Idiomarina loihiensis L2TR: one gene and its partner. The protein of the gene in region 1 interacts with the protein of each later gene in a pairwise test. Links are inferred from orthologs where the notes say so. Each region holds a gene or a part of one and is shown on either strand. Other genes may lie near its edges. The genes, in order: ribD and accC.

Evidence for each region.
Region 2: the proteins of ribD (region 1) and accC interact in binary tests that used the Escherichia coli proteins (3 or more experiments, as listed by UniProt). The link is inferred for Idiomarina loihiensis L2TR from one-to-one orthologs.

Annotation. Positions count from the first base shown.
Region 1 is NC_006512.1:1,992,820-2,005,084, reverse strand. What follows is about bases 4,195-7,155. They hold ribD (bifunctional diaminohydroxyphosphoribosylaminopyrimidine deaminase/5-amino-6-(5-phosphoribosylamino)uracil reductase RibD), read left to right. Parts: upstream 4,195-5,091; coding sequence 5,092-6,219; downstream 6,220-7,155. Other genes in these bases: ribBA (bifunctional 3,4-dihydroxy-2-butanone-4-phosphate synthase/GTP cyclohydrolase II), read left to right, coding at 6,233-7,155; nrdR (transcriptional regulator NrdR), read left to right, coding at 4,650-5,099; glyA (serine hydroxymethyltransferase), read left to right, coding at 4,195-4,610. In the rest of the region: IL_RS09625 (PilZ domain-containing protein), read right to left, coding at 1-48; DNA repair protein RadA, read left to right, coding at 114-1,478; energy-dependent translational throttle protein EttA, read right to left, coding at 1,530-3,194; more of glyA, read left to right, coding at 3,354-4,194; more of ribBA, read left to right, coding at 7,156-7,348; IL_RS09590 (ketopantoate reductase family protein), read right to left, coding at 7,345-8,262; IL_RS09585 (AmpG family muropeptide MFS transporter), read right to left, coding at 8,249-9,592; IL_RS09580 (peptidylprolyl isomerase), read right to left, coding at 9,592-10,182; IL_RS09575 (YajG family lipoprotein), read right to left, coding at 10,185-10,730; IL_RS09570 (ketoacyl-ACP synthase III), read left to right, coding at 10,860-11,948; IL_RS09565 (enoyl-CoA hydratase), read left to right, coding at 11,969-12,265. UniProt on the Escherichia coli protein: Converts 2,5-diamino-6-(ribosylamino)-4(3h)-pyrimidinone 5'-phosphate into 5-amino-6-(ribosylamino)-2,4(1h,3h)-pyrimidinedione 5'-phosphate.
Region 2 is NC_006512.1:2,443,444-2,455,573, reverse strand. Bases 4,526-7,351 are described here. They hold accC (acetyl-CoA carboxylase biotin carboxylase subunit), read right to left. Parts: upstream 6,701-7,351; coding sequence 5,351-6,700; downstream 4,526-5,350. Other genes in these bases: aroQ (type II 3-dehydroquinate dehydratase), read right to left, coding at 7,191-7,351; accB (acetyl-CoA carboxylase biotin carboxyl carrier protein), read right to left, coding at 6,721-7,176; prmA (50S ribosomal protein L11 methyltransferase), read right to left, coding at 4,526-5,347. Outside these bases: purD (phosphoribosylamine--glycine ligase), read right to left, coding at 1-501; IL_RS11770 (class I SAM-dependent methyltransferase), read right to left, coding at 520-1,347; purH (bifunctional phosphoribosylaminoimidazolecarboxamide formyltransferase/IMP cyclohydrolase), read right to left, coding at 1,434-2,990; DNA-binding transcriptional regulator Fis, read right to left, coding at 3,069-3,362; tRNA dihydrouridine synthase DusB, read right to left, coding at 3,370-4,341; more of prmA, read right to left, coding at 4,466-4,525; more of aroQ, read right to left, coding at 7,352-7,649; IL_RS11730 (protein-disulfide reductase DsbD), read right to left, coding at 7,794-9,500; divalent-cation tolerance protein CutA, read right to left, coding at 9,497-9,817; IL_RS11720 (co-chaperone GroES), read left to right, coding at 9,982-10,272; groL (chaperonin GroEL), read left to right, coding at 10,330-11,976; IL_RS11710 (DUF3016 domain-containing protein), read left to right, coding at 12,101-12,130. UniProt on the Escherichia coli protein: This protein is a component of the acetyl coenzyme A carboxylase complex; first, biotin carboxylase catalyzes the carboxylation of the carrier protein and then the transcarboxylase transfers the carboxyl group to form malonyl-CoA.

The DNA of each region.
Region 1 (12,265 bases):
GACGGGTTTTAACTGATCGATAAGTTGGTCAAAATAATGGTTCGGCATCGAAGTCTAATATTTTTTATAGTTATTCTTGAATAATACCTCATCATAAAACGAGAAGCAGACGAATGGCAAAAGCAAAAAGTGCGTATGTGTGTAATGACTGTGGCGCCGACTTCCCGCGCTGGCTTGGGCAATGCCCGGAATGTAAGGCCTGGAACACGTTAACTGAAATTCGTTTAACATCAAAAACAACCCCTACTTCATCTGAACGGAGGGGCTTCAGCGGTATTACCGAAGGCCGGGTGCAGACCCTGAACGAGGTTGACTTGCAGGAAGTGCCGCGTTTTAGCTCGGGCTTTCAGGAGTTTGACCGCGTTTTAGGCGGCGGCGTTGTGCCCGGTTCGGCAATACTCATCGGCGGTTCACCGGGGGCAGGGAAAAGCACGCTGTTACTGCAGGCCTTATGCAAACTGGCAGAACGTATGCCTGCATTATACGTTACCGGCGAGGAATCTCTGCAGCAGGTTGCAATGCGGGCTCAGCGGCTTAACCTGCCGACGGATAAACTGCGTATGTTGTCTGAAACCTCAGTGGAGAGCATTTGTCAGCTGGCTGATAAAGAAAAACCCGCCATTATGGTCATTGATTCCATTCAGGTGATGCATATGGCGGATATTCAGTCGGCACCGGGCAGCGTCTCTCAGGTGCGTGAATCAGCGGCCTTTTTAACGCGTTACGCCAAACAAAAAAATGTCGCCATTATTATGGTCGGGCACGTGACCAAAGAAGGGCATCTGGCGGGGCCGAAAGTTCTGGAACATTGCATTGACTGCTCCGTACTTCTGGATGGCTCATCAGACTCCCGTTATCGCACCCTGCGTGGTACCAAGAACCGATTTGGAGCGGTGAACGAACTCGGCGTATTTGCGATGACAGGTGGCGGCCTGAAAGAGGTCTCGAATCCATCGGCTATATTCCTGCAGCGCGCCGAAGATCAGGGCAATGGCTCTGTGGTGATGGTGATCTGGGAAGGTACCCGCCCCTTGCTGGTTGAAATTCAGGCCTTGGTCGATTACTCGGCGCTGGCTAACCCGCGACGGGTTGCGGTAGGACTGGAAGCAACGCGACTAGCACTGCTACTTGCGGTTTTGCATCGGCATGGTGGTTTACAGGTATCGGATCAGGACGTTTTTGTGAACGTCGTTGGCGGGGTTAAGGTATCTGAAACGTCAGCAGACTTAGCGTTGTTGCTTGCTATTGTTTCCAGCTTTAAAGGAGAACCATTGCCGCGTGAATTAATTGTGTTTGGTGAGGTTGGCCTGGCCGGAGAAATACGCCCGGTGCCCAATGGTCTGGAACGATTAAATGAAGCTGCGAAACACGGTTTCAAAAAAGCTATTGTCCCTATTGGCAATACGCCCAAAACCTCGCCCAAGGGTATGGAAGTTATTGGGGTGAAGAATCTTCAGCAAGCGCTGGATGTCATGTAATTCGGAAGTAAAAAAGGGGAGCAATAAAGCTCCCCTTTTAGCCGCATTCTTTTAACCAATAGGTTTGTATTTAATGCGGTGCGGCTCCATAGCCTGTTCACCGAATTTTTCTTTCATATAAGCTTCGTAATCGCTGTAGTTACCTTCGTAGAATACTACTTCGCCTTCATCGCGGTAGTCCAGAATGTGAGTAGCAATACGGTCAAGGAACCAACGGTCGTGCGAAATAACCATCACTGAGCCCGGGAATTCCAGAATGGCTTCTTCCAGTGCCCGCAGGGTTTCCACGTCTAAGTCGTTGGTCGGCTCATCGAGTAACAAGGTGTTGCCACCGGCTTTTAGCAGTTTGGCTAAATGCACACGGTTACGTTCACCACCAGACAATTCGCCAATGCGTTTTTGCTGGTCGGTACCACGGAAGTTAAAGCGCCCAACATAAGCCCGGCCGTTAACTTCAAAGTTACCAATTTTCAGAATGTCGTTGCCGTCAGTAATTTCTTCAAAGACGGTTTTGCTGTCATCCATGTTGTCACGGAACTGATCAACGCTGGCTAATTGCACGGTTTCGCCCAATTCAACTGAACCACTGTCAGGTTGCTCTTGCCCGCTAATCATGCGGAATAAAGTGGATTTACCCGCACCATTTGGACCTATAATACCAACGATAGCGCCTTTGGGAACGCTAAAGCTTAAGTTATCAATTAGCTGGCGCTTGCCGTAAGCCTTGCTTATGCCGTTAACCTCAATAACTTTGTCGCCTAAGCGAGGGCCCGGTGGAATAAACAGTTCGTTGGTTTCGTTACGTTTTTGGTAATCGCCACTTTGTAGCTCTTCAAAGCGGTTAAGGCGTGCTTTGCTTTTCGCCTGACGGCCTTTCGGGTTAGTACGTACCCACTCCAGCTCCTGCTTAATAGTGCGCTGGCGTGCTTTTTCAGAACGCTCTTCCTGCTCCAGACGCTTCTCTTTTTGCTCCAGCCATGAGGAGTAGTTGCCTTCCCATGGAATGCCGTAACCACGGTCCAGTTCAAGGATCCAGCCCGCAACATTATCAAGGAAATAACGGTCGTGGGTAATAGCAACCACAGTACCATTGTAGTCATGCAGGAAGCGTTCAAGCCAGGCCACCGATTCCGCATCCAGGTGGTTGGTGGGCTCATCAAGAAGTAGCATGTCTGGCTTCGATAGCAACAGGCGACAAATAGCCACACGGCGTCTTTCACCACCTGACAAGTTACCGATTTTTGCATCCCACTCCGGCAGGCGCAGTGCGTCTGCAGCACGCTCAAGAATGTTGTCGATATTATGCCCGTCTTTTGCCTGCAACAAGGCTTCAAGCTCACCTTGCTCTTTTGCTAAGGCGTCGAAATCTGCGTTTTCGTCGGCATAAGCGGCATAAATTTCATCAAGCTTAGCGAAGGCCTCTTTTACATCTGCCACAGCCTCTTCAACGGTTTCTTTCACCGTTTTATTTTCATCTAACTGAGGTTCCTGAGGCAGGTAACCGATTTGGATACCTGCTAACGGACGGGCTTCGCCTTCGTATTCATTATCAACACCCGCCATAATGCGCAGTAAGGTCGACTTACCAGCACCGTTAACGCCTAAAACACCAATTTTGGCGCCGGGATAAAACGACAGAGAAATGTCTTTTAAAATCGTTTTCTTGGGGGGAACAACTTTGCTCACCCGCGACATTGAATAGATATATTGCGCCATAGCGACGTAAAATCCTTCTTATCAACAAAAAAGTTACTGCATAGTTTACTGTTATTTACGGACATCCCCAAACTTTGTTGTGCTGAACTAGGCACTCATTTGTGTTTTAAGGTAAAATAGCGGGCAAATTAAGACCATTTAATGATTTGGAGAGCTGTAATGCTGAAATCTGAGATGAACATTGCCGACTTTGACGCGGACTTATGGCAGGCGATGCAGGATGAAGTTGAACGTCAGGAACAACACATTGAGCTGATTGCATCGGAAAACTACACCAGTCCGCGGGTAATGCAGGCTCAGGGGTCACAACTGACCAACAAGTACGCAGAAGGCTATCCGCACAAGCGTTACTACGGCGGCTGTGAGTTCGTCGATAAAGTCGAGGACTTAGCTATTGAGCGCGCAAAAGAATTGTTCGGCGCCAAGTACGCAAACGTACAACCGCATTCCGGCTCTCAAGCTAATACCGCTGCCTTTATGGCTATGATGGAAGCAGGCGATACCTTCCTTGGTATGAGCCTGGCTCACGGCGGCCACTTAACACATGGCTCTGGTGTGAACTTTTCAGGCAAACTATACAATGCAGTTTCATACGGTCTGGACGAATCCACCGGTGAAATTGACTACGCTGAAGTTGAAAAGCTGGCGCAGGAACACAAACCGAAAGTTATCGTCGCTGGTTTCTCGGCTTATTCAGGCATTGTTGACTGGGCAAAATTCCGTGAAATTGCCGATAAAGTTGATGCTTATTTAATGGTTGATATGGCGCACGTAGCGGGTCTGGTTGCCGCTGGCGTCTATCCTAACCCGGTACCTTATGCTCATGTTGTCACTACCACTACGCATAAAACTCTGGCGGGCCCTCGCGGCGGCCTGATTATTTCCGGCAGCGATGATGAAAAGTTACACAAGAAGTTAAACAGTGCGGTATTCCCTGGCAACCAGGGTGGGCCACTTTGTCACGTTATCGCTGGTAAAGCGGTGGCTTTTCAGGAGGCGTTGCAGCCAGAGTTTAAAGACTACCAAAAGCAAGTATTAGTGAACGCCAATGCCATGGTAAAAACCATGCAGGCGCGCGGTTACAAAATCGTGTCGAACGGCACTCAGAACCACTTGTTCCTGGTGGATTTAATTGACAAAGATATTACTGGTAAAGATGCTGATGCGGCTTTAGGTAACGCGTTCATTACTGTTAACAAAAATGCGGTTCCTAATGACCCGCGTTCACCTTTTGTCACTTCAGGTTTGCGTTTAGGCACGCCGGCAATTACTCGCCGCGGCTTTAAAGAAGCGGAAGCTGAGCAGGTCGCCAACTGGATTTGCGATGTGCTGGATGACATTGCTGACGAAAGTAAAATTAATCAAGTTCGCGAGCAGGTAAAAGCGCTATGCGCTAAGTTTCCGGTTTACGGTTAATTGCGAACAGTTGTAAAGCGCACATAAAGGAGTCAGGCAATGCATTGTCCATTTTGCGGCACACAGGATACTAAGGTTATCGATTCGCGATTGGTTGCGGATGGAGCCTCAGTTCGTCGCCGGCGTGAATGTAATCATTGCAAGGAGCGCTTTACAACCTTTGAGACAGCTGAGCTGGTCATGCCCCGGGTTATCAAAACTGATGGTTCCCGCGAACCATTTAACGAAGATAAACTCCGAAATGGACTGCTGAGAGCACTGGAAAAGCGACCTGTGAGTCTTGAGTTGATGGAACAGGCCATTAACAAAATAAAATCCAGCATCCGGGCGACCGGCGAGCGCGAAATAAGCAGTAATTTCGTCGGCAGTCTGGTCATGGAAAACCTCAAGCAGATAGACAAGGTTGCTTACGTTCGTTTTGCTTCTGTTTATCGCTCGTTTGAGGACATTCGCGAATTTGGTGAAGAAATAGCGCGCCTTAATGACTGAATTAAACCCGCAGTACTTTGACCATCAAATGATGCACCGTGCGTTAATGCTGGCGCGGCGCGGACTGATGACGACCAGGCCGAACCCTGCGGTTGGCTGTGTCATTACTCTCGGGACTGAAGTTGTTGGTGAAGGCTGGCATCATCAGGCTGGCGAACCTCACGCTGAAGTACATGCTTTGCGCGCGGCAGGACAAAAAGTCAGGGGCGCAACGGCTTATGTCACGTTGGAGCCATGCAGTCATATTGGTCGTACACCGCCTTGTTGCGATGCGTTAATTGAGGCCGGAGTAAAACGTGTTGTGGTTGCCATGCAGGATCCAAACCCTAGGGTCAGCGGTAATGGTATTCAGCGTCTGAAAGCTGCGGGTATTTCTGTGGACGTCGGTGTACTGCAATTGGCTGCGGAGAGTCTGAATCCGGGGTTTATTTCCCGAATGACACGACAACGTCCATGGGTAACCCTAAAAATGGCAACCTCACTGGATGCAAAAACGGCGTTGTCAGATGGCCGCAGTCAATGGATAACGTCCTCTGACTCTCGCAGTGATGTGCAGTTTTTTCGGGCACAGGCCGACGCGATTCTGAGTGGTGCTGCAACGATTCTGGCTGACGATCCTAAATTGACAGTGCGTGTTGATCAGTGGCCAAAATCAAGACCGCTGCCTGAGCCTTTAAAACAGCCGGTACGTATTATTATTGACAGTCAGCACAGGGTGAATGACGAGGCCAGGGTTTTTGACTCTCCGGCGCCGGTGTGGTTAGTGCGAACAACTCCTGGTAAACCCAGTTGCCATCCACATTGTCATGAATTAATTATTGCCGCAGACCCTAACGGTAAAGTGAGTCTGCCGGCGCTTATGGTTGAATTGGCTAACCGCGAAATTAACCAGTTATGGACTGAGTGTGGGGCGAATTTGGCGGGCGCTCTTATTCAGCAGCAATTATGCGACAGATTGATGATTTACAGTTCGGGTCAGTTATTGGGCCATCATGGACGTTCGGTTATCGACATGAACGAGCCGTTGAATTTAGCTTCAGCACCAAGGTTTAAAATTATTGATCGTCGGCAGGTAGGCCCTGATCAACGCTTGGTAGCAGTACCTCATACACAAGATTAAAAGGTAAAGCGTTATGTCACTGCATAGCACAGAAGAGATTATCGAAGATATTCGTCAGGGTAAAATGGTTATCCTTATGGATGACGAAGATCGCGAAAACGAAGGTGATATCATTATTGCAGCCGAGTGTGTGACGCCGGAAACTATCAATTTTATGGCGCGTTATGGTCGCGGACTGATTTGTCTGACGTTAACGGAAGAACGCTGTGAGCAACTGAATTTGCCGTTAATGGTAGATAAGAACAACGCCCCATACGCAACAAGCTTTACTGTTTCGATTGAGGCCGCTGAGGGGGTAACCACAGGTATTTCCGCGGCGGACAGAGCGAAAACGGTGCTGGATGCTGTGAAAAAAGACGCCAAGCCCGAAGATTTAGTCATGCCGGGACATATTTTCCCGTTAAAGGCTAAGTCGGGCGGGGTGTTGAACCGTGCGGGACACACCGAAGCGGGTTGTGATCTTGCGCGTTTAGCCGGGTTTGAACCTGCGGCGGTTATCGTTGAAGTGCTGAACGAAGATGGCACCATGGCGCGCCGCGCTGATCTTGAAGCTTTTTCTGAAGAGCATGGTATTAAAGTCGGCACCATTGCCGATTTAATCGAATATCGCTCGATACAGGAAAAAACCATAGAACGGGTGGCTGAATGTAATTTGCCTACGGCATTTGGCAAGTTCCGGTTAATCACTTATCAGGACACTATTGATGAACAGGTACATTATGCTCTTGTTCACGGTGACCTCTCGCAAGATAAAGTGACTAACGTACGAGTTCATTTGCAGGACACCTTCCACGATACCTTTTTAACCGAGCGGGCAGCAAAACGCAGCTGGCCAATTCAGAAAGCTATGTCCTATATTGCTGAACACGATGGTGTGCTGGTTATTATTGGTCGTCAGCAAACCCCGGAGAGCATCATTGCTCAGGTGTGTGAATTTGAAGCGCAGGATAAAGGAGAGCAAAAACCAACAACATCGGCGTCAAATGCGTCCCGGAACGTCGGTTTAGGCTCACAGATTCTGGCAGACCTGAACATTCATAAAATGCACTTAATGAGCTCGCCAAAACGTTACTCTGCACTGTCAGGCTTTGGCCTAGAAGTGGTCGACTTTATTGAAGATAAAGACTAGCCGCTATAACGTTGTTGGAACTCATTGAGTAGTTGCTGGTGAGTCGGTGTGGCAACACCCGCCGTCTTACCAGCGTTAATTAAATAACCGGTTAACTGCTGTATCTCGGTACGCCGTTGTTGTTGAATATCCTGCAGCATGGAAGAGTGGTTTAAGGCCGTCTCCTTTGCTACTAAAAGCACCTCTTTATAGCATTCCTCAGTTGTCAAAGACACATTTTGACTGTTCGCTACAGCTACGGCTTCTGCTACGAGGCTGTATACTTGCGCCTGCCAGCTTCCCTTCAGCAATTCGCCATTAGCGCACTGATGAACTGCAGTCAGCGGATTAATAACGCAATTAATAACGAACTTTAACCAGCGTCTCTGACTTAGATCTTGTTCCAGAGTAAGCGGAGGAAAAGCCTGTTGCAGGACCAGGCCTGGGTCAAAGTCCGTCGGCTGATTCCGGACTGCAGGGTCGACTTCCAGCCAGCTTCGGCCTGCCCCCCTGTGTTCAATACAAAGGTCGGCATTTTCATTCCTGCTTCGTACCGCACCGTGAGTTGTCACCAATGGGTGTAAATTAAGCTCTTTTAACGGTTCAGGAAGTTCCACCATGCCGTTGTGACTTATTATTATGGGCATGGCTTTATTAAACCCGCGCAATGTCGTTATGCGTTGCAAGGCTTGAATCACATCAAAGGCTTTAACCGCAATAACGAACACCGTATTCTCGGCCAGAAGTTGTGTAATAACAGGAGCACTGTAGTCAGCTTTAAACTGCTTGTGAGTGACTTGCCAGTTTATTTCTCGTGTTCGGTTCTTACGCGGTAAAACCGATACAGACTGGCCATGTTCCAGCAGAGCGCCGGCAATAAGCCCTCCAATGGCTCCAGGGCCAAGCACGACCCAATTTAGGTTAGCCTTCGTCACGTTTTCGCTCCAGCTCGGCTATGGGTTTACGAATAAACCAGAGGAAGATAAGACTGGGGATAACCATTAAAGCAGTTAAAACAAAGAATAAAGCCCAGTTGCCATCCATATAATCGACAATTTGTCCGCTGGAGGACGACAGTACTGTTTTTCCTAAAGACCCCAACGATGCCATTAGTGCATACTGGGTTGCGGTAAAGGTTCGGTTACAAAGTAAACTGATGAAGGCAACGAAGGCGACAGTTGACCAGGCACTGGTAAAGCCGTCAATTAAAACCGCGCTTAGAAATAGGTTTGTATCCGGGCCTACCAGAGCAATCCACGAGAACATCAGGTTAGAAGAGGCCATGGCTACGCCGCCTATGAGCAGGCCTTTAATTATACCCAACCGTAAGTTGACGGCACTGCCTAGTAGCGCAAAAATAATAGTTACCCACCAGGTAACCAATTTTGAATAGGTGCCGATTTCGGCATTAGTAAAGCCAACTTCTTTATAGAAAACAATCGACATTCGTCCAAGAAAAGCTTCGCCAATTTTAAACAAAAAGATAAAGGCCAGAATTGAAAAAGCGAGCTTAACGCCGTTACGGGAAAAGAACTCACCAATAGGCTGAATAACAATAATGTTGACTCTCTCTTTCATTGCCGGCCAGAAGTGAGTCAATTTTGTTTTTATGGTTGGTTCCTGATGATAAGTGGTGCGGCGCACAAAGAGTACGACAGCTGCAAGGACTAACATGATGCAGCCCAGTCCGAAATAAGCGTGTTGCCATTGCCAGGTTATACCATCGACAAAAAAGAACGGCAGGGCACCTAAACCACTGTAGCCGGTCCACCATCCGGCGGTTGTCATTGCTGCACCGGCGCTTTGCAGTCGACCTTCGTTTTCCGCAAAAGATTCAATTCGGTAGGCGTCAATGGCTATATCCTGAGTCGCTGAACTGACAGCAATGCCAAGTGCAATTAGCCCGACGAGATGAAGGTGGTCGATAATATCCAGACTCGCTAATGCGAAACAACCTCCGGCAATGAGCATCTGGCAGAAAAAAATCCAGCTTCTTCGTTGACCCAGCCAGCGAGTGAGTATCGGGATTTTTAGGTTGTCGATAATAGGCGCCCATAAAAAATTTATAGAGTAGGCGCCAAAAACCGCACCGAAATAGCCAATGACTGAGCGGGTTAGTCCAACCTCCTGCAGCCACGCTGAAAGTGCTGAGCCAATCATCACCCACGGAAAACCACTGGCTAGGCCCAGAACAAAAATAACTAATACGCGAGGCTGTTTGTAGACTTTCAAATCTTGCCAGAAAGTCGGTTTTGTTAAAGCCATTAGTTTTGCGGTACAACCTCTATACGTTTCAGAATAGGCGGGTCGACAGGTACATCAGCCCAGCCAATTTCATCGCTATAGGCCTGTGATTCAAGTTTAGCCATGGCTTCAAGGACATCTAAGCCTTCAACGATACGACCAAATACAGCGTAGCCCCAGTCACCATTGTCTGGATTAAGTGAAGTATTGTCATTTAAGTTAAAGAAAAACTGGCGGGTACCTGAGTGAGGTTCACGTTCGCGAGCCATAGCAATTGTGCCATATTCGTTCTTCAAGCCGTTACCGGATTCATTCGCAATTTTTTCAAATGAGGGTTTGTCCTGAAAATCTTCGTCATAGCCGCCGCCCTGGATAACAAAGCCGGGAACTAAACGATGAAATATCGTACCGTTGTATTGTGCTTTTTTCACATAACGGAAAAAGTTCTTAACGGTTAAAGGAGCTGCATCGCGATTGAGCTCTACAGTGATGTTACCCATAGAAGTTATTATTTTTACCCGCGGGAAGGGGTTATCTGGCTGAATTTCAGCATGACTGACGCTGATAAAAATAGCTGCGGTGAGGCCAATAAAATATTTAAGGAAAGTCATGACTAAAAGTCCTCTTGTTCACGCATACGCAGCTTAGGATCATTAGCGATTTCCGTAAGCACCGAATTCAGTAATTGTTTGAATTGACGTTCTAAAGTTGCCTGGGCTGGTTTCAGACCACCTGTGGAGTTATAGGTTCCAGAATAAAAGTTGCTATAGCGACGATTTCCCCGGGTGGCCTCAACACGAATGGTAATACTGTGCTCGAGTTCGTATTTTACGGTATGAAGAGTTGCGTCAATTAGTGCTTTTTCGATGGTGACGTACCATGTCAGACCGTTTTCATCATAAGCACCTGTAACAGGCTGTAAAGCTTCTTCAACAACTAAGGTTAAGGGCCTTAGAGTGGGTGCGAATGCTGCTTTGTCCTCTTCTTTTTTATGGCGATATAAATAAGAATAAGAGCGTTTATCCGTGACTTTTAATTGGCTTACCTTGGTGTTTAGTTTATCAACAACAGTATCAGCGCTAATAATTAATGGATCAGGCTGGCTCTGGCAAGCACTGATAATAAGCAAAAAACTGGCGGCAAATAGTGTTCGGAACATAGGAGTTATCCTTTTTTATGGCGGTCATTCACCTGACGTCGATTCGTGCTATCATACGGTGAAACCGTATTGTCATAAAATACCTTACCATTATGACGATACTAGCCGACAGAAGTAAAAGGTTTTGCCGTGACTAAATTTGCTGAAATTACCGGTTGGGGAAAATGTCTGCCACCGGCTGTAATGACCAATGATGATCTTGCCACTTTCCTGGAAACCTCCGACGAGTGGATTGTTTCACGAACGGGTATTTCCGAACGTCGAGTAAGCCATGTTGGTACGTCTGAGTTGGCGACGGTTGCTGCGCGTAATGCTCTGGCCGCTGCCGATTTAGATCCCAATGAACTGGACCTCATCATTGTCGGTACTTGTACTGCAGATGAACTTATCCCCAACGTCGCGTCTAAAGTACAGCAAAATATCGGTTCAAAACATGCTGCAGCCTTTGACCTAAACGCAGCTTGCAGCAGCTTTTTATATGCAATGCACGTTGCGACTCAAGGCATAAAAACCGGCGCACATAAAAAGGTCTTACTCATAGGGGCAGAACGTTTAACCCGCATTCTGGACTGGACCAAGCGCGAAAGCGCCGTTTTATTTGGCGATGGCGCGGGCGCTATGGTACTTGAAGCCTCAGATGAAGAAGTTGGTTTGCTAGCTAGCCACATCAGTTGTGACGCAGATGCCCGCGACGTGTTAAGCCTCGATTTTGGCTCTAGCTTTGACCGGTTTAACTTTGACGGTATTATGCAATTTGATTTTGTTGGCCAGGAAATATTTAAACGTGCAGTGAAAGGCATGAGTGCGGCTGTCGACAAGGTTTTTCAGGAAACCGGCATGACCACCGACGATATCGACGCCCTTATTCCGCATCAGGCGAATAAACGGTTAATCGATTTCTTAGGTAAAATGTGCAAAGTGCCGAGCGAGAAAACCGTTATTAATATTCAGAATTACGGAAATACATCCTCAGCGACACTACCTATTGCCTTTGCTGAAGCTGCTGACAACGGTATTATCAAGCCTGGTGACAGCATTATGTCAGCCGTGTTTGGTGGTGGACTCACTTGCGGTGCCGGATTGATTAAATGGGGGCAGAGAGTCACGCCCAAACGTCCTAATCAAATGGAGCTACCGGCCGGAGATAAAAGCGCATTGGAGCTTATTGTTCCCATGCACGAAGCGACTAAAAAGGCCTGGAAAAATCGCGGTCAGTAATAATTGACGGGAGACAGATTTTGAGTACTGAAGAGCTCGTACAAGTTTCGCAAGATAACGGTGTTGTTCGCATACGTCTGAACCGACCAGCAAAGAAGAATGCCTTCACTCAGGACATGTACACAACATGTAATGAAGCGTTGAAAGCGGCAGACAACGACAGCTCGGTTCATGCAGTACTTTTTGAGTCCAGCGGTGACAGTTTTTCTGCCGGTAACGATTTAAATGACTTTTTATCAACTGAAAACTTAGATGAATCGGCTCCAGCGTTTCAGTTTTTGCATACTCTGGCCCGTGCCGAGGTACCTATAGTTGCC
Region 2 (12,130 bases), 450 kb from region 1 along the record:
AGCGGCATCTGCCTGTTCCTGACTTTCGGCAATAATAACGCCTTTGCCAGCGGCAAGTCCGTCGGCCTTAATGACAATAGGAAGACCTTTTTCAGCGACATAAGCTTTAGCAGGCTCAACCTCGGTAAAGTTTTGGTAGTCGGCGGTGGGTATGTTGTGACGCTGCAAAAAGTCTTTGCTGAAGGCTTTAGAGCCTTCTAACTGTGCAGCCTTTGCGGTTGGGCCAAAGGCTGCCAGTCCGGCTTCGTTAAAGCGATCAACAATACCGGCAACGAGCGGTGCTTCAGGGCCAACGATAGTCAGTTCAATGTCTTCGCTTTTAGCAAAATTGAGCAAACTCTCAATGTCCTCAGCACCAATAGCAACATTCGTCAGGTTTGGCTCACGCTCTGTACCTGCATTACCGGGTGCAACATAAACGCAGTCAACTTGGTTTGATTGTGCTGCTTTCCACGCCAGAGCGTGTTCACGGCCTCCGCCGCCAACGACCAATACTTTCATAAGGTTAGCTTTGTCCTGTTAGTCTGTAACGGGTTTGCGAAACTTCAGGGTGAAACGATCGCTTTCACCAATGGCTTCATATTTTTCTTTATCTTCATCACCCAGAGTTAGGGTTGGAGGTAAAGTCCATACGCCTTTAGGGTGGTCGGCTGTATCTTTCGGGTTTGCGTTGATTTCGGCACTGGCGACAAACTCAAAGCCTGCTTGCTCGGCTAAGTCTATGACCCAGCTTTCTTTTACATAACCCGAATCTTTGAATGCTTCAGCCTCTTTCGACTCAGGCAGACGGTGGTCAACGATACCCAGCATGCCATTGGGTTTTAGTGTTTGATAAAACTGACGGAATGCCTGCACTACGCCTTCTTCACCTTCTTGCATATACCAGTTATGAAGGTTGCGGAAAGTGAGGACTCTATCGGCACTTCTTGCCGGTGCAATTTCGCTATCAGAACCCGGGGCAAATTCAGTTAAATTTACATTCCCATAAACCGGGTTGGTGGTTAATTTTTCTTTGAATTTTTCCAGTGAACGCTGGTAATAATCGCTTCCTGAATCTTCAGGAAAATGTGCAGCGTAAAGCTGTCCTTCGTCGGCAAGGTAAGGTGCCAGTATTTCGGTATACCAACCGCCGCCCGGCCAAATTTCAACGACCGTCATATTTGGCTCTAATTCGAAGAACTCTAACGTTTCTTGGGGATGGCGGAACTCGTCACGAGCCTGATACTTGTCAGTACGTGATTCATGGTCAACAGCAGTTTGCAAAGAGTCGGCTTCAGGAGCCGGCGAGCAGGCGCCAAGGACGCTTGCTAGTGCAATGGCGGAAACAGAAGTTATTATTTTTTTCATACTATCACCTGTAGAGTTGAGAACTAGCCTATAAGACTAGCCCCCAAACGTTACTGACGCAATGCTGTACTTATCAGCAGAGGTGCTTAGTGACGGAAATGTCTCATGCCGGTAAAGACCATCGCGATACCGTGTTCATTGGCGGCAGCAATGATTTCTTCATCGCGAATGGAACCGCCTGGCTGAATAATAGCGGTGATGCCTGCTTCAGCTGCTGCATCTATACCATCGCGGAACGGGAAGAAAGCATCCGACGCCATGACCGAACCTGGTACGCTGAGGTTTTCATCAGCGGCTTTAATACCAGCGATTTTGGCACTATAAACCCGGCTCATCTGGCCTGCACCAACACCGACGGTCATACCGTCTTTGGCATAAACAATGGCATTAGACTTAACAAACTTAGCCACTTTCCAGCAAAACAATAAGTCGGTCATTTGCGCATCTGTTGGCTGTTTTTCTGTAACCACTTTCAGGTCATCCTGAATGAAGTCCTGGTTATCCGTGTCCTGTACTAATAAGCCACCGTTGACGCGCTTATAATCCAGCTGTTCAACCGTATCTGACCATTCACCGCATTCCAGTAAGCGAAGGTTCTTTTTGCCGGCAACAGCTGTCTTGGCGCTTTCACTGACGCTCGGAGCGATAATAACTTCCACAAACTGACGCTCAACAATAGCGGTTGCGGTTGCTTCATCCAGCTCGCGGTTAAAAGCAATAATGCCACCAAATGCGGAAGTTGGGTCGGTTTTAAAGGCGCGGTCATAAGCGTCGGAAATAGATTCACCTATTGCAACACCGCAAGGGTTTGCGTGCTTAACAATAACGCAGGCTGGTTCAACAAAGCTTTTTACGCACTCAAGTGCCGCGTCTGTATCGGCAATATTGTTAAAGGACAACGCTTTGCCCTGAATTTGAGTCGCGCTGGAAACTGTCCCTTTTGGTGCATTGCGCTCTGCGTAAAATGCCGCTGCCTGATGTGAGTTCTCGCCGTAGCGTAGGTCCTGCTTTTTTGATACCTGCAGGTTCAACGTGCGCGCAAAATCGTTTTCGCTCAGCTGCTTGCCGAGGTAATTTGCAATCATGCCATCATATTGAGCGGTGTGCTCAAATGCTGCTACTGCTAAGTCAAAGCGAGTGCTGTGGCTGACCCCATTTTGCTCATTGAGCTCAGCGAGCACGCGCTGGTAGTCACTGGCATTCACAACAATAGTCACGTCTTTGTGGTTTTTCGCTGCTGCACGAACCATAGTTGGACCGCCAATATCAATATTCTCAATAGCGTCTTCCAGAGAGCAACCTTCTTTGGCAACCGTTTCAGCAAAGGGATACAGGTTCACGACAACCATATCGATAGGCGCGATGTTTTGCTCCTGCATAACACCCTGGTCGACATCGCGGCGACCTAAAATACCGCCATGAACCTTAGGGTGCAGTGTCTTTACCCGCCCGCCCATAATCTCTTCCTGACCGGTATGTTCAGAAACATCAATAACGGCAATGCCTGAGTCACGGAGTAGTTTAGCTGTACCGCCAGTAGAGAGAATTTCAATGTTCTTTTGAGCCAAAGCTTGAGCGAATTCAACAATACCGGTTTTATCAGAAACACTGATTAAAGCGCGTTGGATTGGACGGGTTTCCATTGTTTTGCCTTTCTATACTGAGTTAACTTACGGGGAGGTTAATAAAAAAAGGGCGCCAAAAGGCGCCCAAAAAACTTCTTAATTCATGCCGTATTTTTTCAGCTTCTTGCGTAAGGTGCCGCGGTTAATGCCTAACATGGTTGCGGCGCGGGTTTGATTACCCCGGGTGTAAGTCATGACTTCTTCCAGTAACGGTGCTTCTACTTCAGATAGCACCAACTCGTAAAGTTCTTCAGGATCCTGACCATCAAGCTGACGCAGAAAACTGTTCAATGCTTGTTTTACGGAATCACGCAATGGCTTTGGCTGTGCGTTATTGCCGATAGTGGTTAGGGGAGATACGTTCTCACGACTAGGGTTTTGATCAAACATAATGCGCTTATCTCTTCTCTACAGTGACAAAATAATCTTCAAGTGCCTTAAGTTGCTCGCTGGCATCCTCAAGACGATTAAATGTTTGCCTGAATTCATCATTGCTGGCTTGTTCTTTTAAATACCAACCAACGTGTTTTCGGGCGATTCTGACACCCTGGTAACTGCCGTAAAATTCGTGCAGTTTGCCAACGTGATGAATAACGGTCTCAGCCACTTCGGTTAAGGACGGCGGGCTTAGCTCCTGTCCTGTTTCAAGAAAATGAGCAATTTCTCTAAACAGCCAGGGGTTACCCTGCGCGCCGCGACCAATCATAATGGCGTCGGCTCCGGTGTACTCTAAAACCTGTTGAGCCTGCAGTGGTGTACGGATATCGCCGTTAGCCACTACTGGGATAGAAACAGCCTTCTTAATTGCCTTAATGGTGTCGTATTCGGCAATGCCTTTGTACATGCAGGCACGAGTACGACCATGAATGGCAAGAGACTGAATACCGCAACGTTCTGCCAGCTGCGCTATATCAATACCGTTTCTGTGTTCAGGATCCCAACCGGTTCTGGTTTTCAGTGTTACCGGAACCTCAACAGCTGCAACCACAGCTGTTAATATCTCTTCTACTAACCCGGGATGCTGCATGAGCGCCGAGCCAGCCATCTTCTTATTTACCTTTTTCGCCGGGCAGCCCATATTTATGTCAATAATCTGCGCACCCATACTCACATTCACGCGCGCTGCTTCGGCCATTAATGCCGGTTCCGAGCCCGCTATCTGCACAGCACGAATGCCCAGCTCTCCCGAATGATCCATGCGTTGCCTGGATTTATCGGTCTGCCATACCTTAGGGTTACTGGACAGCATCTCTGATACTGTAAGCCCGGCCCCCGTGCTGTAACACAGCTGACGGAACGGCTGATCAGTAACTCCAGCCATGGGAGCTAATATGACCTGATTGTCGAGTTGATATGGACCAATCCGCATCGGTTAAAAACTACTCAGCGAAAGGGTGAGGAATTTTAGGGAATTTGCGCAATAAAGAAAAGGCTATTTATTACGCAATTTGAGTCTTTTTTTCATTTTTTACTATTGACAAAGCGTACGCTTGTTAACCAACGCGGGTACCGCTGAGCATTGCCCAGTCGCCGTCTATAGTCGGGGTATCGAATTTTATGTGCGGTTGGTAAGCCTCAATAACCCCTTCTATTTGCCGTTCCAGTATACCGGATAAAACCAGTTGTCCGCCGGGGGAAACGAAGCCGAGTATGGTATCGGCTAGCTCTCGTAAAGGGCCGGCGAGGACATTGGCAAGTACCAAGTCCACCTGGGTTTCAGGTTGTTGGCTGGGTAGATAAAGGCTAAATTTATCGCCCACCTTATTGCGCTCAGCGTTATCTTTGGTCGCAATCAGCGCCTGTTGGTCAATATCAATGCCAACTACGTGTTCTGCTTTAAATAGTAATGCGGCAATGCCTAATATCCCTGAGCCACAACCGAAATCCACCACGGTTTTGCCGGTTGGTGGGTTGGCGTCTATCCAGCGCAGACACATAGCGGTTGTTGGGTGTGTTCCGGTACCAAAAGCCATGCCAGGGTCGAGCAAAATATTAACGGCTTCAGGTTTTGGTATCTCCCGCCAGCTGGGGCAAATCCATAAATTCTCGCCAAACTGAATAGGGTGGAAGTTATCCATCCATTCGCGTTCCCAGTCTTTGTCTTCCAGTGCATCGACTTTGTACTGCAAATCGCTGCCGAAAATGTTGGACTGTTTCAGGTTGGCAATAATGGCTTTGATGTCCGCGTCGGCGTCAAATAAGCCCGTGGCTAGAGTGTGTTCCCACAATATAACGTCGCCGGGGCGGGGTTCAAAAATGGGCGTGTCGGCGCCGTCTCGGTAAGTTACCGCCTGAGCGCCGTTAGCCATGAGCATGTCACCCACTTGGGGCGCATGCTCTTCACTACAGGAAAGGGTGAGTTGTATCCAGGGCATTAATTAATGCCCGCCTATACCAAGTTTTTTCTCAAGGTAGTGAATGTTGGTACCACCGTGCTGGAAGTTTTCATCTGCCATAATTGATTTTTGCAGAGGAATATTGGTTTTAATGTCTTCGATGATCAATTCATTTAAAGCATTACGCATACGGGCAATAGCAATATCACGGTTTTCGCCGTAAGTAATCAGCTTGCCTATCATCGAGTCATAGTTCGGCGGAACTTTGTAATCCGCGTAAACGTGTGAGTCCCAACGCACACCAAAGCCACCCGGAGAGTGGAAACGGGTGATAGTGCCCGGTGACGGTGTAAAGGTTTCAGGGTCTTCGGCGTTAATCCGACATTCAATGGCATGACCACGAATGACAACATCTTCCTGGCTGACCGAAAGCTGACGACCGGCTGCAATGCGCAACTGCTCTTTAATCAAGTCGATACCTGTGACCATCTCGGTAACCGGATGCTCAACCTGAATACGGGTGTTCATTTCAATGAAATAGAATTCACCATTTTCGTACAAGAATTCAAATGTACCAGCGCCACGGTAGCCAAGCTCTACACAAGCTTTGGCACAACGCTCACCAATAAATTTACGCATTTCAGGGGTGATACCCGGCGCAGGTGCCTCTTCAACCACTTTCTGGTGACGACGCTGCATCGAGCAGTCACGTTCACCTAAATGAATGGCATTGCCTTGTCCATCGGCCAGAACCTGAATTTCCACATGGCGAGGGTTTTCAAGGAATTTTTCCATATAGACAACAGGGTTACCGAAGGCTGCGCGAGCTTCGTTCTGAGTCATAGTGATAGAGCTGAGCAATTCGCTCTCCTCGCGTACAACCCGCATACCACGACCACCGCCGCCGCCTGCTGCTTTAATAATAATGGGGTAACCAATGCGCTTAGCAAGCTTCTTATTACGTTCGTCGTCGTCATCCAGAGGGCCATCCGACCCCGGAACGCAAGGAACGCCGGTTTTCTTCATTGCCTTAATGGCTGATACTTTGTCGCCCATAAGACGGATAAGATCCGGCGTTGGTCCAACAAAAATGAAGCCAGATTGTTCAACTTGTTCAGCAAAATCGGCGTTTTCGGCCAGAAAGCCGTAACCCGGGTGAATAGCTGCTGCATCCGTAATTTCAGCGGCGCTGATAATACGGGGAATGTTCAGGTAGCTCTCGTTCGCTGGCGCTTTACCTATGCAAATTGCTTCGTCTGCAAGTAAAACGTGTTTAAGGTTTCTATCAACCGTTGAATGAACTGCCACTGTTTTAATGCCGAGCTCTTTACAGGCTCGCAGTATGCGCAGTGCAATTTCGCCACGGTTGGCAATGACCACTTTATCTAACATGACAAATACCTGCGGTTACTTTATTCGATGATAAACAGTGGCTGATCAAATTCAACCGGCTCTTCGTTATCTACTAAAATCTGTTTAACGACACCGGATTTGTCTGCTTCAATCTGGTTCATCATTTTCATTGCTTCAATAATGCACAGTGTTTCGCCGGCATTAACGCGAGAGCCAACAGTAACGAAAGGCTTTGCATCAGGAGATGGAGCTTCGTAGAAGGTTCCAACCATAGGAGAGCGAACAACGTGGCCGCTAATTTCTTCACTGGCTGGTTCAGCCGCTGGCTGGCTTGCCGGAGCTGATTGTGGCGCTTGCTGAGGGGCGTGTTGCGGTTGTGGCGCGTATTGCATCGGTGCAGGCTGCGCACTGTAACGATTAATCCGAACTGACTCTTCGCCCTCGGTAATTTCCAGTTCTGCTACGCCAGATTCTTCAACGAGCTCGATCAGTTTCTTAATTTTTCGGATATCCATGCTAACGTCTACCTTTAGTTATCTGTATTGTTCAATGTAGTTAAAGCTGCTTGTAATGCGTATTCATAACCACGGGCGCCAAGCCCGCAGATAACACCGTCAGCCACGTCTGCCAAATAAGAATGGTGGCGGAAGCTCTCACGGCGATAAATATTGGAAAGGTGCACTTCAATAAAAGGGATTTTCACAGCCAATAACGCATCGCGTAATGCCACGCTGGTGTGTGCGTAGGCTGCCGGATTAATCACAATATAATCTACGGAGTCTTTGGCGGCTTGCTGGATCCAGTCAATTAACTGGTGTTCAGCATTGGACTGACGGAAATCTAGTGCTGTTGCGTGTTGTTTAGCAATGGCTCCCAGCGAATCAGCGATATCATCCAGGCTTTGCTTACCATAAAGCTCTGGTTCACGCTGCCCCAGTAAATTTAGATTCGGGCCATTGAGCACTAATATTTTAAAACGTTCTGCCATTGTGCCGCCATTTGCTGTGAAGTTACGGAAACTATTAAAAGTGACCACAACTTTCAGTTTGGGTTCCTATAACAACAGTATTATAGGGAAAAAAAGCAAGATTGCAGCACTTTACTGGTCTTATCAGCGCATTTAGGCACAAGTTTACTCGGAAACTATCTTTTCCAGATGCTTTTTGAAATCCTCAGCGTTCATATAACCGGTAACCCGGTATTCAGGGCGTTCGTTGCCTTCAGGGTCAAAGAACAGAATGGTGGGTAGCCCCAGCACCTTGTAGCGACTCAGAATCTCAACGTCTTGCGCGTTATTGCGGGTAACATCGGCCTGAATGAGTTTAAACTCCTGAAACTGCGCCTGAACCTGCTCATCTGAAAAGGTGTACTGCTCGAATTCCTTGCAGGCCACGCACCAGTCCGCATAAAGGTCTAGCATTACCCATCGGTCACTTTCTGCTACTTGTTGTTGTATGTCGCTGACATTACTAACAACAGTAAAAAGGCCGTGACTTTTTTGTTCCAGTTGCGCTTTATTAACCTGCCAGTAACTGCCTGTAGTAGCCGCCGCTGCTAAGAGTACAATAGTGATAACTTTCGTGGTGATCCGAAGCGGCTGGCTTATCGAAACAGCCAGAGATACGGCGGCGAGAATAAAGTAAAAAATCCACAGCCACATGCTAATACTGGTCGGAATAAGGCGCTCAATTAAGAATAAGGTAACTGCCAATAACAGCCAACCGAAGAACTGCTTAACCACGTTCATCCACGCGCCGGCTTTGGGCAGAAGCTTGCCGCCACTTAAGCCGAATAGAATAAGCGGCACGCCCATACCCAGGCTTAATGCGTAAAGAATAGCGACGCCGCTTACCATATCGCCCGATTGCGCAATAAAGAGTAACGCCCCTGACAAGGGGGCTGTGGTACAGGGTGATGCTACCAGGCCGGAAATAGCGCCGATAATAAAGACGCCAACGATATTGCCTCCGCTTTGCTGGCCGCTAAAGCTTTGCAGTTTTGACTGCCAGCTAATAGGAAGCTGCAGCGTATAAGCTCCGAACATACTCAAAGCAAAAAGCGCGAACAATACTGCAAGAACAATTAACACCACCGGATGCTGAAAGTAAGCCTGATACTGCATACCCGCTGATGCCACAACCAGGCCTAATAGAGAATAGGTAATGGCCATACCCTGAACGTATATAAAGGAAAGCCAAAGTGTGTTTTTCCAGTTACGTTCACGGTTGCCCAGCACAACGCCGGATAAAATGGGGTACATAGGAAACACGCAGGGGGTAAAAGCTAAGCCAATACCCAAAGCAAAAAAGAGTAACAATGTAATGATTAAATGTTGTTCACCTATACCGAACAGGCTGCTGTCGGTGTTTGGCGGTGCGGTGGCGGGGGCGGTTTCACTAGTACTGGAGAGTTTAATCTGCTTTTCAGTGGGCGGGTAACATAACCCCGCATCTGCGCAGCCCTGATACTGAACGGTAATGGTGTCGCCGGAAAACTCCGGGTTAAGTGTAAAAGACCACTCAACGTAGTTGCGGTATACAATTGACTCGCCAAAAAACTCATCGTTATGAGACTCGCCTTGCGGGAGTTCGGGTTCTGCTGCTAATGCATTTTCGGGAACCACCTTAAAGCGGTGTTGATACAAATAGTACTCGGGAGCGACAACCCAACTGACCGTCACTTTGCTGTCATTAACTTCGCTGTCGAAATCAAAAGCCTGATCTACCGATAAAAACTGATTGTCCTGCTGGAATGGATTCGACTGCACACTATGTGCTGGCGCAACGACGGCAAAAACCAGAGTTAAGGCTGCGAGACATGTGATGAATCTTTGTATCATTTAACTGAGTCCTGTATCCACGTCAGATAATCGGGTAAACCATCTTCAATATTGATGCTTATTAATTCTGGAGAATCGTAAGGGTGAATAGCACTGATGGTACTTTTTATGTCACTGAAACGTTCCGCAGTCGATTTTATCAGTAAAAGCCACTCCTGGTCTTCATGCAATTCGCCCTGCCAGGAGTAAATAGAGGTCATATTAGGCACTATGTTGACGCAGGCCACTAGCTTTTTTTCGAGTAGAGAACGCGCCAGCTGTTTAGCCGAGTCAGAACTGTCTGTGGTGCATAAAATTAATTGTGGTTGCTGAGTCATAGAACCTCCCTATAGCGCCTGTCAGTTTTGCAAATTAGCATAAAAATTTTTGAGCTTCCCCCTTGATAACAAAAATTCCTCCCCCATTTAATGTGCACACACATTTTTATCCGCCCCTTAGGGGTATTAACCACTAACAACAATAGGTTGAGGAGTTATCAACAATGAAACTTCGTCCTTTACACGATCGAGTCATTATTAAGCGCACCGAAGTCGAAGCGAAATCGGCTGGCGGCATTGTTCTGACTGGTTCTGCGGCAGAAAAATCTACTCGCGGTGAAATCGTAGCAGTAGGCAAAGGCCGCATTCTGGATAACGGTGAGGTACGTGCACTAGACGTAAAAGCTGGTGACAAAGTGCTGTTCAATGAAGGCTACGGTGTTAAAACCGAGAAAATTGACGGTGAAGAGTACTTAATCATGAGCGAAAGCGACATTCTGGCTGTTGAAGAATAAGACGTCAGAAACGCTTACTAGCACAACCGACTAAACGAATTTAAGAGGAAAGCAAAAATGGCAGCTAAAGAAGTCAAATTTGGTAACACAGCACGTCAAAAAATGCTGAAAGGCGTTAACATTCTTGCTGATTCAGTAAAAGTGACGCTGGGTCCAAAAGGTCGCAACGTTGTATTAGATAAGTCTTACGGTTCTCCTGTTATCACCAAAGACGGTGTGTCTGTTGCGAAAGAAATCGAGCTGGAAGATAAGTTCGAGAACATGGGCGCGCAGATGGTTAAAGAAGTGGCGTCTAAAGCAAATGACGAAGCGGGTGACGGTACAACAACCGCAACCGTTCTGGCTCAAGCCATTGTTAACGAAGGCTTGAAGTCAGTAGCCGCAGGCATGAACCCGATGGATCTTAAGCGCGGTATCGACAAAGCGGTTATCGCTGCAGTTGAAGAGCTGAAGAAAATTTCTCAGCCTTGTGCCGACAGCAAAGCCATTGCTCAGGTAGCGACTATTTCTGCAAACGCTGATCACACTATTGGCGAAATCATTGCTCAGGCAATGGACAAAGTAGGCCAGGAAGGTGTTATCACCGTTGAAGAAGGTCAGGCACTGACTGACGAGCTGGACGTTGTTGAAGGTATGCAGTTCGACCGTGGTTACTTGTCTCCTTACTTCATTAACAACCAGGAAAGTGGTTCGGTTGAATTAGACAATCCGTTCATTCTTCTGATTGATAAGAAAATCTCTAATATCCGCGAGTTACTGCCGGTATTAGAAGGTGTTTCTAAAGCCGGTAAACCTCTGCTGATTATTGCTGAAGACGTTGAAGGCGAAGCGCTGGCAACTCTGGTTGTGAACAATATGCGTGGCATCGTTAAAGTTGCTGCGGTTAAAGCACCAGGCTTTGGCGACCGTCGTAAAGCTATGCTGCAGGACATTGCTGTTCTGACTGGCGGTACTGTGGTTTCTGAAGAAATTGGTATGGAGCTGGAAAAAACGCAGCTGGAAGACTTAGGTACTGCGAAGCGCGTTGTGATTACTAAAGACAACACCACTGTTGTTGACGGTAATGGCGACGATACCGCTATCGACGGTCGTGTTAACCAAATCAAGCAGCAGATGGAAGACACTACGTCTGACTATGACCGTGAAAAACTGCAAGAGCGTCTGGCTAAGTTAGCTGGCGGTGTTGCGGTGATTAAAGTCGGCGCTGCTACTGAAATGGAAATGAAAGAGAAAAAAGCGCGCGTTGAAGATGCGTTGCATGCAACTCGTGCAGCTGTTGAAGAAGGCGTGGTACCTGGTGGTGGTGTTGCTTTGGTTCGCGCTGCGAGCAAACTGGCAGAACTGCGTGGTGACAACGAAGAACAGAACGTTGGTATCCGTTTAGCCCTGCGTGCGATGGAAGCGCCGTTGCGTCAAATCGCAATGAACGCTGGCGCCGAAGGTTCTGTGGTTGCTAACAACGTACGTGCTGGCGAAGGTAACTATGGTTACAATGCCGGTAACGACACTTACGGCGATATGCTGGAAATGGGTATTCTGGATCCAACCAAAGTAACCCGTTCGGCACTTCAGTTCGCGGCATCTGTTGGCGCACTGATGATCACCACCGAAGCAATGATTGCTGACATCCCACAAGATGACAACGCAGGCGGCATGCCTGGCGGCGACATGGGTGGAATGGGCGGTATGGGCGGCATGATGTAAGCCTCCCAACGCACTTTTGAAAAGGGGAGCCTTGATGGCTCCCCTTTTTTTATGGAATTTTTTTCATTATTTGTGTTCTAACCTAGAGATGACACCCTTGGCGATTGTATGGGAGGAAGATAGCATGCGTGTTCAAGGTATAGTGGGAGCGGCG